2 regions of the Exiguobacterium sp. N4-1P genome follow, and region 2 is predicted to be linked to the other one. Evidence: riboswitches for the same ligand, from Rfam matches in the RefSeq annotation. Region 2 holds a riboswitch; the other holds the start of a gene.

The links. Region 2 has a riboswitch for lysine ahead of A0126_RS02410 (aspartate kinase). Riboswitches for the same ligand answer to the same signal wherever they lie in the genome.
Region 1: linked by a shared signal. The riboswitch ahead of A0126_RS01030 (amino acid permease) and the one ahead of A0126_RS02410 (aspartate kinase) in region 2 are both predicted to bind lysine.

Annotation. Positions count from the first base shown of each region.
Region 1 is NZ_CP022236.1:170,131-173,558, forward strand. It holds gene A0126_RS01020 (GGDEF domain-containing protein) at 1-836, opposite strand, end outside; gene A0126_RS01025 (MarR family winged helix-turn-helix transcriptional regulator) at 993-1,448, opposite strand; lysine riboswitch at 1,620-1,804, shown strand; gene A0126_RS01030 (amino acid permease) at 1,917-3,398, shown strand.
Region 2 is NZ_CP022236.1:463,502-466,929, forward strand. It holds gene argH (argininosuccinate lyase) at 1-1,356, shown strand, start outside; lysine riboswitch at 1,428-1,606, shown strand; gene A0126_RS02410 (aspartate kinase) at 1,719-2,918, shown strand; gene A0126_RS02415 (aspartate-semialdehyde dehydrogenase) at 2,931-3,428, shown strand, end outside.

The DNA.
Region 1 (3,428 bases), 290 kb from region 2:
ATGATCAAAAATTCTTCTCCACCGTACCGACCGACTAAATCATCCGGACGTACAATAGAGGCAAGTGTCGTTCCGAGTTGCCGCAACACATCGTCGCCGGCATCATGACCATATGTATCGTTAACGTGTTTGAAGAAATCGATATCGATCAGGATAAGTGAATATCCATCGTCATCCGATCCGACGAGTGATAGGGAGTCGTCCAGACGTCGGCGATTAGCGAGACCCGTCAAGGCGTCGGTCATCGCAAGTTTTTGCTGGTACTGGATATTTTCAAAATGTCGTCGCAGTTCGGCTAATAAGCGATAGGTGACGAGTCCGGCTAATAAATTAAAGAAAATGTACGTAACCGATACTTTGAAAAACGTTTCCCAACTGTTTGTCAGTGCATAGATAGCTGGTAACGAATAGAGAATACCGATTCCGATCATTAATTCAAAAGTCAGCAATGTATTACGTAAAAATCTGCGTGCTATGCCAATTGTCAAAATGAATAAAACCATGATGACGGAAGCGAGAATCGCTCCTTCGATTTGATCAGCAGGTGTAATTAAAAAACGCGTTCCGATAATCATGACTCCCGTGATGAAGGCACTAGGCAATCCGCCAAATAATGTGGCAATCGCGACAGGAATGATACGTAAGTCAATCCGGGCAATATCAATTTGAATGCTGTTGAACATGAGGAGTACAGCAATTGCACCAGCTACACAACCTAAAATAAGGCGTGATTCAAGCTTTGATTTTGGTGTAATTCTTGGTTGATTTCGAAAAGGTAAAAATAAAAGCGTGATCGTCGTGAATAAGAGACAAAAATTTATGATGAAGTTATTCATAATAGACAACAAATCCTCCCAACTCCCCCTGCAGTATACTTCCAATTATATACTTTGAGTATACTCGTTCTACTAACGGTATAGGAGGTCTGAATGTTTAGAATAAAAAAAGAAAAACAGAATAAAACCTCTGTCCTTCTCTTGATTTTTAATTTATTAATTGGATGAGACGACTTCTTCATCCATTGTCGCGAGGATTTTATCAAATACATGGATCATCACGTTCAGTTCCTCTTCAGACAAAGTGCCGAATCGCTCCTGAAGATATTTGCGACGGACGACTTCGAGATTCCGAAAAGCGGCCTCTCCCTCGTCAGTCAAGGCAAGGACGATTGAACGACGATCTTCCGTCGAACGTGTCCGTGTCACAAAACCGGTCTTATAAAGTTTATCTGTCAAAGCGGTGACCTGACTTGTCGCAAGTTCGAACTGTTCCGCGAGTAATGTCGGACGCTGGGGGCCGTTTTCAGATAAGCTACGTAAGATGAAGAATTCACTTCGCGTGGCAGTACCTTCAAACAGTTGATTCAACTCACGGCGCAACGTCCGGAGAATCACGCGCATTTGTTCTTCTAATCGATATGTCAATTGGTCATGTTGTTCTTGTCCCATCTGAGCAACATCCTTTCTGTACTACCTTCTACCATTTAGTGTACTAAAAATATCGGAATTTTACTATGAGCACGGTAGGATTCAAAAATATAAATTGACAAACAAGAAACATATTATGTACTATGTCGAAGTAATGAATTAGTAAATCAACTTAATTAGTTCTCACTCAACCAGTGGGATGGAGGTTGCGATTCTTATGAGTCGGGTTACGGATGTCGTCAAGCGGCAGATGAAATAGCTCAAAAGGAAGAATTGCCGAAATCGTAGACTACTTTGAAAGTCAGCGATTGGGATTAGATCAAACAGGTCTAATACTGTCATAAACCGTTTGCGGTTTATGGGGAGCTATCTTTCACGACGGTAGAATGAGACGCATCATCGATATGTTGCGTTCTCATCTTCCTCTTGGAAGGTGAGGGCGCTTTTTTACGCCCTCTCAAAAATTATAAAAAGAGAGAAGCGACAGACATGAACAATTTACAACAGCAACAACACCCCCTTGATTCCACAGCAGAAGGGCTACAACGAGGGCTTCAAGCCCGGCATATGTCGATGATTGCAATTGGCGGAGCGATTGGGACCGGTTTATTCATCGCGTCAGGTGCCTCTGTTGCAGCGGCAGGACCGGGCGGTGCGTTACTTTCTTATACAATCGTCGGATTGATGGTCTACTTCTTGATGACGAGCCTTGGGGAGATGGCCGCCTATATGCCGGTCGCAGGATCGTTCTCGACGTACGGGACGAAGTTCGTCGACCCTTCATTCGGGTTCGCCTTAGGATGGAACTACTGGTACAACTGGGCCGTCACGATTGCCGTCGAGCTCGTCGCAGCACAAATCGTCATGCATTACTGGTTCCCGAACATTCCGGGCGTCTATTTTAGCGCGCTGTTTTTACTTTTAATGATTGGATTAAATTATTTTTCGGTCAAAGGATTCGGTGAAGCCGAGTACTGGTTTGCGATGATTAAAGTCGTCACGGTCATCGTGTTTCTTGGTGTAGGAGTCGCGATGATTTTTGGTATCTTTACTTCGGAGCCACCAGCAGGCTTCAAAAACTTTGGCTTAGGTGATGCACCGTTTGTCGGAGGGATTCCAGCTGTCATCGGTATCATTCTTGTCGCAGGTTTTAGCTTTCAAGGGACGGAGCTCGTCGGAATCGCAGCAGGCGAGTCGGAAGATCCGGAAAAAAATGTCCCGAAAGCAGTTAAACAGGTGTTTTGGCGCATTTTATTATTTTATGTATTTGCGATCTTCGTCATCGGAATGTTGATTCCATACACAAGTCCGAGCCTTGTCTCAAATGATATTACGGATGTTGCCGTCAGTCCGTTCACACTCGTCTTCGAAAAAGCAGGACTCGTGTTTGCAGCAGCATTGATGAATGCGGTCATCTTGACGTCCGTCTTGTCTGCCGGGAACTCCGGGATGTATGCTTCAACCCGGATGCTCTACACACTGGCACGACAAGGTGATGCACCGAAACTATTTGCAAAAGTCTCAAAAAACGGTGTGCCGCGGAATGCGTTACTCGCGACAGGGGCGATTGGTGCGCTTTGTTTCTTGACGTCGATGTTCGGTGGACAAGTTTATCTTTGGTTACTGAATGCTTCCGGAATGACAGGATTTATCGCGTGGCTCGGGATCGCGATCAGTCATTACCGTTTCCGAAAAGGTTTCGTCGCCCAAGGGCATGCGTTACGTGACTTACCGTACGTTGCACCGGCGTTCCCGTTTGGTCCGCTATTCGCATTTGGCCTGTGTTTCCTCGTTATCGTTGGGCAAAACTATGCCGCGTTCCTCGCTGATCAAATCGACTGGGTTGGGATTGCAGCAACGTATATCGGAATTCCGTTATTCTTGGTCTTCTGGCTCGGACATAAAGTCAAACACCGGACATCGGTTGTCCGGTATGATGAGATGGAGTTTCCGAAACATCCGAAAAAATAATAGTATAAGCTAAAGGACCCTCTCGCTTAC
Region 2 (3,428 bases):
GGCGGACGGTTTACAGAAGGGGCTTCCGCTCAGGCTGAAGCGTTTGGGGCATCGATTTCATTCGACCAAAAGCTTGCGGCAGTTGATTTAGAAGGAAGTCTCGCCCATGCCAATATGTTGTATCAACAAGGTATCCTAGAAGAGACGGAATGGGAAAAAATCGAAGCGGGTCTCAAGACGTTACAAGCTTCGATTGGAACACATGTCTATTCGCTTGCTGACGAAGACATCCACATGAATCTCGAACGGTTGCTGACGGAACAAATCGGACCGGTCGCAGGGAAGTTGCATACAGCGAGAAGTCGGAATGACCAGGTTGCGACGGATTTACATTTATGGATGGAACAACATGTGGTTGATTTAATCGAAAGCCTCCGCAACTTGCAGACGGTGATTACGGAACAGGCGGATGTACACATCGAAACCGTCATGCCGGGGTATACCCACTTACAGCGGGCACAACCGATTTCACTTGCACACCATCTACTCGCGTATTTTTGGATGTTCGACCGTGACGTAGATCGTCTGACAGATAATTTGAAACGGATTCGGATTTCGCCGCTCGGTGCTGGGGCACTCGCCGGGACGACATTCCCGATTGACCGTTTCAAGTCAGCGGAACTGCTCGGATTTGAGCACGTCTATCCGAACAGCCTCGATGCTGTATCGGACCGTGACTTCGTCATTGAATATCTCGGGATTGCTTCGACGGTCATGATGCACCTCTCACGCTTTTGTGAAGAAATCATCATCTGGGCGTCGCAAGAATTTTCATTCATCGAATTGTCAGATGCATTTTCAACGGGTTCGAGCATGATGCCACAAAAGAAAAACCCGGACTTCGCTGAATTGATTCGCGGAAAAACAGGGCGTGTCTATGGAAACCTGATGGGGTTCCTGACGACGATGAAAGCATTACCGCTCGCTTACAATAAAGACATGCAAGAAGATAAAGAAGGTGTCTTCGATACGGCAGATACCGTTTTACAATCCGTTCAAATCTTTACGGGAATGCTCGAATCAGCAACGTTTAAGACAGAAGCGCTCAAGAAGGCGACAATGCAAGACTTCTCGAATGCGACGGAACTAGCAGATTATCTCGTCACAAAAGGTGTTCCTTTCCGGGAAGCGCATGAAATCGTCGGAAAAGCGGTCCTCCATTGTGTTCAGACGAATTGTTTCTTAAAAGATTTAACGCTTGAAACGTATCAAACGTTCCACTCCGTCATCGCGGAAGATGTTTATCCGCTCCTCGACCCGGTGCAAGCAGTGGCAAGAAGAGGAAGTTACGGCGGGACAGGTTTTGCTGCTGTTTCTGTACAACTCGATCAAGCGAAGAAAAAACTCACGGATTAACGGAAAAATGAAAAAATTTTAGCAAATGACTGGATTTAACAAAAAATGTTTGCTATAACTGTAACTAACAACCGACAGATAGAGGCGCGGATGACATCAGTAACATCATTTATTGAAGCGAGCATGCTGAGTGATGTGAAAGGGGAAATCCGCCGAAGTGAATGAGAAAGATGCTTCTTCTCATTTGCTGGTACAACGGTTAAGATCCGTTGTACTGCCGAAACCGATGTTTCGGAGCGCTATCTTACGTAAAAGAACGAAAGACTTTGTCTTCGTTTGTCCGATCGTGATAACGACGGGCCGTAGGAACGCTCCTACCGGCCCGTCGTTTTTTTCTGTTTCGGGACAAAGGAGATAGGATTGTGACAACTGTACTTAAATTTGGTGGTAGCTCGGTCGCGACTGTCGAACAGATTCAGTCAATTGCGAATTATTTAAAAAATCGGACAGAACAAGGTGAAAAATTAGTGGTCGTCGTCTCTGCGATGGGGAAGATGACAGACTCGCTCATCGCACAAGCGCAAGCAATCACGGATCGTCCTGAACGACGTGAACTCGATCGATTGCTCGCAATCGGCGAAGAACAAACGATTTCGTTACTCAGCATCGCCTTAAATTCCGTCGGAGTAAAAGCCTTATCACAAACAGGTGCGCAGGCAGGAATCAGCACGATGGGGGTTCATACGAAAAGTAAGATTAAACAAATTGACGGGGACTTGTTACGAAAGAAACTCGAAACCTATGATGTCGTCATCGTCGCCGGATTCCAAGGTGTCAACGAGCTTGGGGATGTTACAACACTCGGTCGTGGTGGGTCAGACACAACGGCTGTCGCCTTAGCGGCCGTCCTTGATAAGCGCTGTGAAATCTATACGGATGTCGACGGTGTCTATACGGCGGATCCGCGGATTCATCAAGCGGCACAGCCGATTCCACAAATTTCATATGATGAAATGATGGAAATGAGTGCACTGGGGTCGAAGGTAATGGAGATGCGCAGCGTCGAACTCGGGAAAAAATACGGCGTGCATATCTTTGTTGGGAAAACACTTGAATCGGAAAGAGGGACTTGGATCATGGAGGCAACAGAAACGATGGAACAAAAAGCAGTCACGAGCGTCAGTGTAACGAAAAATGTTTTGACGGTTTCAATCAAACACGTTCCACAAACCAATTCAGCAGTCGCCGACATTTTTGAATTGTTATCGAATCGCCATGTCAATATCGACATGATCAGTCAAACGACCTTTGATAGTGACGTGTTCCTCTCGTTCTCTTGTCCACTCGATGAAGAAGAGTTTCTCGAAGAGGCACTGAAAGATATCATCGATCGTTTTCCGACCGTTAAAGTCGATCGTCATAACGAGCATGCCAAGTTATCGGTCGTCGGAATCGGAATGCGTGACGCAACGGGCGTCGCATCAAAATTATTTGCGACGTTCCGTGCCGAGAACATCACGTTTTATCAAGTCACGACATCAGAAATCAGTATCTCGTATACAATCGCACAAGCAGATATCGAACGAACGGTCGCGGCGATTGCGAACGCGTTTAGCCTGTAAGGAGGAATGAACATGTACCACGTAGCAGTCATCGGTGCGACAGGCGCCGTCGGACAAAAGATGTTACAAGTCTTGAAGGAACTCGATTTTCCAGTCGGTCAACTGTCGGCGTATGCTTCAGAACGATCAGCAGGAAAAGTCGTTTCGTTTAATGGAACGGACGTGACGATTACAGCTTTATCGGAAGACATCATCCATCACGGGATCGACGTCGCATTATTCGCAGCCGGTGGAGCAATCAGTGAACAGTATGCCCCCTTGCTGGCAGAACACGGAACACTTGTCGTCGATAATTCAAGTGCTTTCCGGATGCAAGAGACGATTCCGCTCGTCGTACCAGAAGTCAATCCGGAAGCGGTCAGCAGCACCGACCGACTGATCGCTAATCCGAACTGCTCGACGATTCAATCCGTCGTTGCCCTGGCACCACTCAAACACTTAGGTTTTGAACGAATCACGTATACGACGTATCAAGCAGTCTCCGGTTCCGGTCAAAAAGGAATTGAGGAC